DNA from 3 places in the Lysinibacillus sp. FSL W7-1291 genome. Region 3 is predicted to be linked to each of the others. Evidence: a T-box and tRNA genes for the amino acid it is inferred to sense, from the RefSeq annotation. Region 3 holds a T-box; the other regions hold tRNA genes.
The links. A T-box is a leader RNA that pairs with one kind of tRNA and senses whether it is charged. The one in region 3 lies ahead of tyrS (tyrosine--tRNA ligase), so its partner is inferred to be a tRNA-Tyr.
Positions count from the first base shown of each region.

Region 1: it has a tRNA-Tyr gene. The T-box ahead of tyrS (tyrosine--tRNA ligase) is inferred to sense a tRNA for this amino acid. The anticodon was not compared.
Region 2: it has a tRNA-Tyr gene. The T-box ahead of tyrS (tyrosine--tRNA ligase) is inferred to sense a tRNA for this amino acid. The anticodon was not compared.

Region 1 is NZ_CP151994.1:269,132-272,378, reverse strand. Features, by position in the region: gene NST76_RS01305 (nitric oxide synthase oxygenase) at 1-563, opposite strand, end outside; tRNA gene NST76_RS01300 (tRNA-Glu) at 882-953, opposite strand; tRNA gene NST76_RS01295 (tRNA-Asn) at 955-1,031, opposite strand; tRNA gene NST76_RS01290 (tRNA-Ile) at 1,039-1,112, opposite strand; tRNA gene NST76_RS01285 (tRNA-Gly) at 1,117-1,190, opposite strand; tRNA gene NST76_RS01280 (tRNA-Phe) at 1,197-1,272, opposite strand; tRNA gene NST76_RS01275 (tRNA-Ser) at 1,277-1,369, opposite strand; tRNA gene NST76_RS01270 (tRNA-Ala) at 1,383-1,458, opposite strand; tRNA gene NST76_RS01265 (tRNA-Pro) at 1,474-1,550, opposite strand; tRNA gene NST76_RS01260 (tRNA-Arg) at 1,566-1,642, opposite strand; tRNA gene NST76_RS01255 (tRNA-Lys) at 1,662-1,734, opposite strand; tRNA gene NST76_RS01250 (tRNA-Gln) at 1,749-1,823, opposite strand; tRNA gene NST76_RS01245 (tRNA-His) at 1,833-1,908, opposite strand; tRNA gene NST76_RS01240 (tRNA-Trp) at 1,956-2,029, opposite strand; tRNA gene NST76_RS01235 (tRNA-Tyr) at 2,034-2,117, opposite strand; tRNA gene NST76_RS01230 (tRNA-Thr) at 2,125-2,194, opposite strand; tRNA gene NST76_RS01225 (tRNA-Asp) at 2,207-2,280, opposite strand; tRNA gene NST76_RS01220 (tRNA-Met) at 2,284-2,358, opposite strand; tRNA gene NST76_RS01215 (tRNA-Val) at 2,385-2,460, opposite strand; rRNA gene rrf (5S ribosomal RNA) at 2,472-2,587, opposite strand; rRNA gene NST76_RS01205 (23S ribosomal RNA) at 2,654-3,247, opposite strand, start outside.
Region 2 is NZ_CP151994.1:3,818,185-3,821,431, forward strand. Features, by position in the region: gene NST76_RS18515 (GNAT family N-acetyltransferase) at 1-245, opposite strand, end outside; tRNA gene NST76_RS18520 (tRNA-Leu) at 438-518, opposite strand; tRNA gene NST76_RS18525 (tRNA-Cys) at 565-638, opposite strand; tRNA gene NST76_RS18530 (tRNA-Gly) at 647-721, opposite strand; tRNA gene NST76_RS18535 (tRNA-Gln) at 726-800, opposite strand; tRNA gene NST76_RS18540 (tRNA-His) at 818-893, opposite strand; tRNA gene NST76_RS18545 (tRNA-His) at 929-1,004, opposite strand; tRNA gene NST76_RS18550 (tRNA-Trp) at 1,017-1,090, opposite strand; tRNA gene NST76_RS18555 (tRNA-Tyr) at 1,104-1,187, opposite strand; tRNA gene NST76_RS18560 (tRNA-Thr) at 1,197-1,272, opposite strand; tRNA gene NST76_RS18565 (tRNA-Phe) at 1,284-1,356, opposite strand; tRNA gene NST76_RS18570 (tRNA-Asp) at 1,373-1,450, opposite strand; tRNA gene NST76_RS18575 (tRNA-Met) at 1,454-1,528, opposite strand; tRNA gene NST76_RS18580 (tRNA-Val) at 1,555-1,630, opposite strand; tRNA gene NST76_RS18585 (tRNA-Glu) at 1,646-1,720, opposite strand; tRNA gene NST76_RS18590 (tRNA-Ser) at 1,745-1,836, opposite strand; tRNA gene NST76_RS18595 (tRNA-Asn) at 1,842-1,918, opposite strand; rRNA gene rrf (5S ribosomal RNA) at 1,935-2,050, opposite strand; rRNA gene NST76_RS18605 (23S ribosomal RNA) at 2,163-3,247, opposite strand, start outside.
Region 3 is NZ_CP151994.1:2,902,811-2,906,057, forward strand. Features, by position in the region: gene NST76_RS14080 (DUF2759 domain-containing protein) at 1-154, shown strand, start outside; gene tyrS (tyrosine--tRNA ligase) at 208-1,422, opposite strand; T-box leader at 1,568-1,808, opposite strand; gene NST76_RS14090 (LTA synthase family protein) at 1,934-3,247, opposite strand, start outside.

The sequences.
Region 1 (3,247 bases), 1.9 Mb from region 3:
GACTCTGGATGACGAATTGGCACCTCTAAAATATATTCTACAGGAATTGTAAACAGCTGCGGAGCTCGCTCATCTACTTGTATAACAAGAGGTAACACATCGAATGGTGTCCTCTCACTTTTCCAACCTAACGATTCACATACTTTAGTAAAAACAATAGAATGTGCATCACCAATAACGCCAGCTTCCGTTTCATAGCCTGCATAACGAATTAGCTGATGATTCCATATACGCACTCTGTTCGAAGCAAATACTGTTATTGTTGGACGGATTTTTCCACTATTTGTTGCATAATCGATATGCTCCAGTAGTTTTTGAAAAATATCCTGTTCATCTAAAACGGCACGTGCATCTACTACATGCAATGATTGCCAAAACAGACGACCAATACATTTGTTACTATTACGCCACGCCACCCGTGCACCAAAAGCTAGCTCCTCTGTTGTTGGGTCGTACTCACCTGCATTCTTAATCTGTTGTAATCTATTCGCTAACCAACGCTCTGATTCATCTTGTTCTGTCTGATATAAACTTAAAAATTGCTGGATCTCCTGTATATTCATTTCGATTCCTCCACTTATCCTCATATTAGAGGAACAAAACGACAAGCACCACGAAAATAGCTATAAAAAAACATACATATTGCATATATGAAATAGTTTGTTCAAATTTATAATGAATCGAATCATGATTAGAAGATATTGTGAATGAAGAAGGAAAAGAGGTGGGCGACATCTTATAGAAAGGAGAAACAAAATATTAGTCATGTAAAAAAGCTACTGAACCATTGATAGCGGATTCGTAGCTTTCACTCTTTACTAATGTATCATTTATTGATAAAAGAAAAAGCATGTAACACAATATTTGTGCTACATGCTTGATGACCCGTACGGGATTCGAACCCGTGTTACCGCCGTGAAAGGGCGGTGTCTTAACCACTTGACCAACGGGCCGTGGCTCCGAAGGCAGGACTCGAACCTGCGACAACCTGATTAACAGTCAGGTGCTACTACCAACTGAGCTACTTCGGAATAATGATGGGCCTAAATGGACTCGAACCATCGACCTCACGCTTATCAGGCGTGCGCTCTAACCAGCTGAGCTATAGGCCCATTTTGGAGCGGGTGATGAGAATCGAACTCACGACATCAGCTTGGAAGGCTGAGGTTTTACCATTAAACTACACCCGCAAATAATGGTGGGTCAGGACGGAATCGAACCGCCGACACTTAGAGCTTCAATCTAATGCTCTACCAACTGAGCTACTGACCCAAAATGGAGGAGGTAGAGGGATTCGAACCCCCGCGCGGTGTTACCCGCCTGTCGGTTTTCAAGACCGATCCCTTCAGCCAGACTTGGGTATACCTCCAAAAATATTGAACTGGTGGAGCCTAGCGGGATCGAACCGCTGACCTCCTGCGTGCAAGGCAGGCGCTCTCCCAGCTGAGCTAAGGCCCCATTTATCATAAAAAATGGTCGGAATGACAGGATTCGAACCTACGACCCCTTGGTCCCAAACCAAGTGCTCTACCAAGCTGAGCTACATTCCGAAAACATAAATTTATTGGCGCGCCCGACAGGAGTCGAACCCATAACCTTCTGATCCGTAGTCAGACGCTCTATCCAATTGAGCTACGGGCGCAATATTCATTAAAAAACGATGAGCCATGAAGGACTCGAACCTTCGACCCTCTGATTAAAAGTCAGATGCTCTACCAACTGAGCTAATGGCTCGTAAAAAAGAAAAATGGCTGGGGTACTAGGATTCGAACCTAGGCATGACGGAATCAAAATCCGTTGCCTTACCGCTTGGCTATACCCCAATTTGAAAATGGGGCGACTGATGGGAATCGAACCCACGAATGTCGGAACCACAATCCGATGCGTTAACCACTTCGCCACAATCGCCACTATATAAATTATAACAGCTGTATATGAACGAGTACCTCAATACCTGGCAGGGGCAGTAGGAATCGAACCCACACCAAAGGTTTTGGAGACCTCTATTCTACCGTTGAACTATGCCCCTAAAATGGTGGAGGGGGACGGATTCGAACCGCCGAACCCTAAGGAGCGGATTTACAGTCCGCCGCGTTTAGCCACTTCGCTACCCCTCCAAGGGAATGGTGCTTACGATAGGAGTCGAACCCACGACCTACTGATTACAAGTCAGTTGCTCTACCAACTGAGCTACACCAAAAAAAAATGGCGGTCCCGACCGATCGAACCGGCGATCTCCTGCGTGACAGGCAGGCATGTTAACCGCTACACCACGGGACCATTTGGTTGCGGGGGCTGGATTTGAACCAACGACCTTCGGGTTATGAGCCCGACGAGCTACCACTGCTCCACCCCGCGATAATACTATACTGTTTTAAAAATAATGGTGGAGGATGACGGGCTCGAACCGCCGACCCTCTGCTTGTAAGGCAGATGCTCTCCCAGCTGAGCTAATCCTCCACGAAAAATAAGCGAAGCGATGTCCTACTCTCACAGGGGGAAGCCCCCAACTACCATCGGCGCTAAAGAGCTTAACTTCCGTGTTCGGTATGGGAACGGGTGTGGCCTCTTTGCCATCATCACTTCACTTATTCAGTTGAAAGAGTTGTTCTTTCAAAACTGGATAAACGGTTCATTGAATGTTTCAAACGTTTTGGTTAAGTCCTCGATCGATTAGTATTCGTCAGCTCCATATGTCACCACACTTCCACCTCGAACCTATCTACCTCATCGTCTTTGAGGGATCTTACTTACTTGCGTAATGGGAAATCTCATCTTGAGGGGGGCTTCATGCTTAGATGCTTTCAGCACTTATCCCGTCCACACATAGCTACCCAGCGATGCCTTTGGCAAGACAACTGGTACACCAGCGGTGTGTCCATCCCATTCCTCTCGTACTAAGGACAGCTCCTCTCAAATTTCCTACGCCCACGACGGATAGGGACCGAACTGTCTCACGACGTTCTGAACCCAGCTCGCGTACCGCTTTAATGGGCGAACAGCCCAACCCTTGGGACCGACTACAGCCCCAGGATGCGATGAGCCGACATCGAGGTGCCAAACCTCCCCGTCGATGTGGACTCTTGGGGGAGATAAGCCTGTTATCCCTGGGTAGCTTTTATCCGTTGAGCGATGGCCCTTCCATGCGGAACCACCGGATCACTAAGCCCGTCTTTCGACCCTGCTCGACTTGTAGGTCTCGCAGTCAAGCTCCCTTGTGCCTTTACACTCTACGAATGATTTCCAA
Region 2 (3,247 bases), 920 kb from region 3:
ATTTCATTTTCAGCTCTCTTACCACCATCAGTAAATCCAATAATTTCCCCATTATCGCTTTCTGCAACAAAGACATAATGATCAACTTTAGAGAAGTTCCTTACCCATAATTCTGTTCTTTGCTCATAAGACAATTTTTCTAAATACTCGGTAGGAAGAATATTTTTATAAGTATTCTTCCAACTATCTACATGAACTTTTGCTATGCCTTTAGCATCCGACAACTTTGCTTCCCTTATAATCATGTTCCACACCTACCTTCGTATTTACTGTTTATTCAATATGTATGTATTTATATCCTCTTTTGGCATAAAAAATTTTAATCATTCACGCGAGGTTTAAAATGCAATATTATTATTGATGACAAATAAAAAAACGCTTCTTACACTAAGTAAGAAACGTTTCTATAGACAGTTTTAACATACTACTGTCTAGGATACCGGTGGTCGGGGTCGAACCGACACTCCAAAGGAACACGATTTTGAGTCGTGCGCGTCTGCCAATTCCGCCACACCGGCATAATGGAGATAAAAAAAATCGGATACACCGATTAGAGTTAAAATATGGAGGCGGCAACCGGATTTGAACCGGTGATAAAGGTGTTGCAGACCTGTGCCTTACCACTTGGCTATGCCGCCATCGAAGTTGGAGCGGAAGACGAGGTTCGAACTCGCGACCCCCACCTTGGCAAGGTGGTGTTCTACCACTGAACTACTTCCGCAAAATGGCTGGGGTACCTGGATTCGAACCAGGGCATGACGGAATCAAAATCCGTTGCCTTACCGCTTGGCTATACCCCAAAAGATAATTATATAAATGGGGCGACTGATGGGAATCGAACCCACGAGTGCCGGAACCACAATCCGGTGCGTTAACCACTTCGCCACAATCGCCATTATATTATAATTTTTATTAATTTTACTTTAAATGGGGCGACTGATGGGAATCGAACCCACGAATGCCGGAACCACAATCCGGTGCGTTAACCACTTCGCCACAATCGCCATAAAATTAATTGGCAGGGGCAGTAGGAATCGAACCCACACCAAAGGTTTTGGAGACCTCTATTCTACCGTTGAACTATGCCCCTATAATAATAAAACTGGTGGAGGGGGACGGATTCGAACCGCCGAACCCTAAGGAGCGGATTTACAGTCCGCCGCGTTTAGCCACTTCGCTACCCCTCCGGGAATACATGGTGCCGGCGATAGGAGTCGAACCCACGACCTACTGATTACAAGTCAGTTGCTCTACCAACTGAGCTACACCGGCAAAAAACATGATGGGTCAGGACGGAATCGAACCGCCGACACTTAGAGCTTCAATCTAATGCTCTACCAACTGAGCTACTGACCCTTGTTATTAAAATAAATGGCGGTCCCGACCGGGGATCGAATCCGGCGATCTCCTGCGTGACAGGCAGGCATGTTAACCGCTACACCACGGGACCATTTGGTTGCGGGGGCCGGATTTGAACCAACGACCTTCGGGTTATGAGCCCGACGAGCTACCACTGCTCCACCCCGCGATAATCATATACTATTGTAAAAATAATGGTGGAGGATGACGGGCTCGAACCGCCGACCCTCTGCTTGTAAGGCAGATGCTCTCCCAGCTGAGCTAATCCTCCATCTGGGTATTTAAATGGTGACCCCTACGGGATTCGAACCCGTGTTACCGCCGTGAAAGGGCGGTGTCTTAACCACTTGACCAAGGGGCCAACTTTTGGAATAAATCAAAGTGCTGGCGGAGAGTAAGGGATTTGAACCCTTGAGACAGTGTTAACCGCCTACACGATTTCCAATCGTGCTCCTTCGGCCACTCGGACAACTCTCCAAGAATGGCTCCGAAGGCAGGACTCGAACCTGCGACAACCTGATTAACAGTCAGGTGCTACTACCAACTGAGCTACTTCGGAATAATTTTAGTATATAGCCTAGCGACGTCCTACTCTCACAGGGGGAAGCCCCCAACTACCATCGGCGCTAAAGAGCTTAACTTCCGTGTTCGGTATGGGAACGGGTGTGACCTCTTTGCCATCATCACTAGACTATTTGAAAGACAATACTTATTATAACATATTTTATAAAAATTACAAGTATATTATAATATTTTTTATTCTTTCAAAACTGGATAAACGTACATTGAATGGTTCAAACATTTTGGTTAAGTCCTCGATCGATTAGTATTCGTCAGCTCCATGTGTCACCACACTTCCACCTCGAACCTATCTACCTCATCGTCTTTGAGGGATCTTACTTACTTGCGTAATGGGAAATCTCATCTTGAGGGGGGCTTCATGCTTAGATGCTTTCAGCACTTATCCCGTCCACACATAGCTACCCAGCGATGCCTTTGGCAAGACAACTGGTACACCAGCGGTGTGTCCATCCCATCCTCTCGTACTAAGGACAGCTCCTCTCAAATTTCCTACGCCCACGACGGATAGGGACCGAACTGTCTCACGACGTTCTGAACCCAGCTCGCGTACCGCTTTAATGGGCGAACAGCCCAACCCTTGGGACCGACTACAGCCCCAGGATGCGATGAGCCGACATCGAGGTGCCAAACCTCCCCGTCGATGTGGACTCTTGGGGGAGATAAGCCTGTTATCCCTTGGGGTAGCTTTTATCCGTTGAGCGATGGCCCTTCCATGCGGAACCACCGGATCACTAAGCCCGTCTTTCGACCCTGCTCGACTTGTAGGTCTCGCAGTCAAGCTCCCTTGTGCCTTTACACTCTACGAATGATTTCCAACCATTCTGAGGGAACCTTTGGGCGCCTCCGTTACCTTTTAGGAGGCGACCGCCCCAGTCAAACTGTCCGCCTGACACTGTCTCCTGCCCCGCTAAGGGGCATGGGTTAGAATTTCAATACAACCAGGGTAGTATCCCACCGACGCCTCCTTCGAAGCTGGCGCTCCGAGATCTCTGGCTCCTACCTATCCTGTACAAGTTGTACCAAAATTCAATATCAGGCTACAGTAAAGCTCCACGGGGTCTTTCCGTCCTGTCGCGGGTAACCTGCATCTTCACAGGTACTATAATTTCACCGAGTCTCTCGTTGAGACAGTGCCCAGATCGTTACGCCTTTCGTGCGGGTCGGAACTTACCCGACAAGGAATTTCGCTACCTTAGGACCGTTATAGTTACGGCCGCCGTTTACTGGGGCTTCAATTCGCAGCTTCGCTTGCGCTAACCACTCCTCTTAACCTTCCAGCACCGGGCAGGCGTCAGCCCCTATACGT
Region 3 (3,247 bases):
TCTAGTAGCGATTTTAGCTGTAGTTGGTACATTCCAAGCAATTAAAGAAAAGAACCTATTAAGCGTTGTTTTCAACTTATTAAGTGCCGCTGTATTTGGATGGTTCGTCATCATGACGATTGTTCACAGTGGGTATCCACCACAATTACACTAAAATTCAGACAAAAAGGAGCAGTCTCCCTGGAGATTGCTCTTTTTTTGTATTTATTATTTATTTAATTTAAGAAATCGTTTCTTACCAATTTGAATGACATCATCATTCATTAGTACAAGTGATAAATCATCCATTACTATTTTTTCTCCATTCAAGGATACTCCATTTTGCTTGATTAACCGCAGAAATTCACTCTTACTATGAATATAATCCATTGCCACTAGTTGTGGGATAATATCCACTATTCTTTCCTTATCAATTTCTAGGAGCAGTATAGGAATATTTTTTGGTATTTCCTTTCTTTGAAATGCAGCTTGGAAATAGGATTTAGCTTCCTCCATTGCTGTAGTCCCATGGTATAAGGCCGTTATAATTTCTGCTAACTGTAATTTTACATCACGGGGATTCTCTCCCATTTGCAGTCTATCTTGAATGGTTTGCACTTGTAGTGGATGCTCATCTGTTGCTAGTTCAAAATATTTGATGAGTAAGGCATCTGGTACTTCCATTACCTTTTTAAACATGACCTCTGGCGCTTCACTGACACCAATATAATTGCCAAGGCTCTTACTCATTTTTTCAATGCCATCTAAACCTTCGAGTAATGGCATAAAAATGGCAATTTGTTTTTCTAACCGCCGTTGCTTTTGTAAGGTGCGGCCCATTAAAATATTGAATGTTTGATCTGTTCCCCCTAATTCAATATCGGCCTGTAGCTCTACCGAATCATATGCTTGCATAAGCGGGTAGAAAAATTCGTGGATGCCAATTGGTATTTGCTGACGGTACCGTTTTTGAAAGTCCTCACGTTCTAACAGTCGAGCAACGGATGTCGTGGCTGCCAGCTGAATGACTTCTTCAAATGACAGCTTTGCTAACCATTCACTATTGAAACGAATAGTTGTCTTGTTCATATCTATCACTTTAAAAATTTGCTCACAGTATGTTTTAGCGTTTTGCTTGACCATGTCATCACTTAACGCGACACGGCCTTTTGCTTTACCCGTTGGATCACCAATACGCCCTGTAAAATCACCGATAACAATGACCGCCTGATGCCCTAAATCCTGCATTTGCTTTATTTTCCGTAGAACGACTGCATGCCCTAAATGAATATCCGGGGCGGACGGATCAAGCCCTAACTTAATGATTAAAGGCTTCTGCTCCTTATAGGATCGCTCTAATTTTTCGAGTAATTCCTGCTCATCAACGATTTGATGAGCACCCTTCTTAATTATCGCTAATTGCTCTTTTGGTGTTAAAAACATATGAAACATCTCCTTGTAATATTAAATATTAATATTGCAAGCCCTATAAGAGTTCACTAATCAACTACGCCTCAGCGTAAGAGGACGGCCAAATCAAGATAAACACTTGGGCTGTAAAGGCATAAAAAAAGCCCTTAGGAATAATCCTAAGGACGTTCATGAACGTGTTACCACCTTTTTTCGAGAGCTATTCACACAGCCCTCCTCAATAAGTACAGCCATAGCGATACTTTTGCAATGATTACGGATGCAACCCCGTCGTAGCCTACTAAAATTTCGGTACGCAGCTCCAAGATGTATTCACTTTAATATCCCTTGCGCCTCTCAGCAACCGGCTACTCTCTGTCAGTTCGATTAAAGCTACTCGTTCTTTTCCATGCCTTTCACTCTTATACTCCGAAATGCAAAAACAAATCTTCGTTATGCAGATATTTAAATTTATTATAATTGCTTATAGTAATTTGTCAATCAAAAAAGAAAAGAGAGACCTCAACTTGAGATCTCTCTTTTGTTATTTGACGGAATCCTGTTTTAAATTACCTGTCTTTTCATCATAGAAACGTAGCAGGTCTCCATTTATGATAGCATCGGAATTTTCCAGCTCCATTGTCGCACGATCAGCATATGACTGGCATGGCTCACCATCTATTTCTTCACCAGTTGCTTTGTCATAGCAAGCTTCTCCAGCATAAACATATTTATCTGTTATAAAGCGTCCATCACGGAAGACAACAAAATCCTCATGCTCTGGAGAGAATAAATCTGCACCCATTTGCATGTCTTTTGACGTTTCAACGCCAAGAAGATGTAAGATTGTTGGACGTAAATCCATTTGTCCTGAAATCTCTGTCATTTCTTTACCATCGTCAGATCCTGGGATATGGATGAATAAAGGCACTTCTTGAAGCAATGCATTGTCCATTGGTGTAATTTGTTCTTTTCCTAAATATTGTGCCATCGCTTTATTATGGTTTTCAGAAATACCATAATGGTCTCCATACATTACGATAATAGAGTTATCATAAACACCTTGATCTTTTAACTCTTGGAAGAAGTCTTTTAAAGCTTCATCCATATAACGTACTGTCTGGAAGTAACGATTTAATGTACCTGAATTTGAATCATATTCAGGAATCATAATATCTTCAGGATCCAAAGTGAATGGATAGTGGTTCGTTAACGTAATTAATCTTGAATAGAATGGCTGTGGCATGTCTTTCATTAAAGCAGCAGATTGCTCTAAGAATGGTGTATCTTTCATACCCCAGTTGACAGCTTGCCCTTCTTCAACCGTATATGAATCTATATCGTAGAATTTATTAATTTTTAACGATTGATACATGATATCACGGTTCCAGAATGATTTATTATTCGGGTGCATGACATTTGTAAAGTAGCCATTTTCTCCAAGGCGTTCAGCCATTGAATTATACGTATTTCCACCATGCGTGAAGAATACAGCACCACGACCTAATCCAAACAATGAGTTTTCAACAATAAACTCTGAGTCAGATGTTTTTCCTAAGCCTGTTTGGTGATAGAAGTTACTGAAATAATACGTATCTTTATCTTTTGTTAAAGAGTTTAAGAATGGCGTAATTTCATGACCATTCATATCATTATTGATGACAAAGTTTTGTAAAGACTCCATCGACACAACAATTAAGTTGCGACCTTTATATTTCCCAAACATCTCTGGGTTAACGGCAGCCTGATTAGAACGCACATAGTTGTTTACTTCAACTAATTCACTGCCATCCGCTAATGCACGTTGAGCAGATGATTTAGTTTGAATATAAATATCATACAAATGGTAATTGTACGT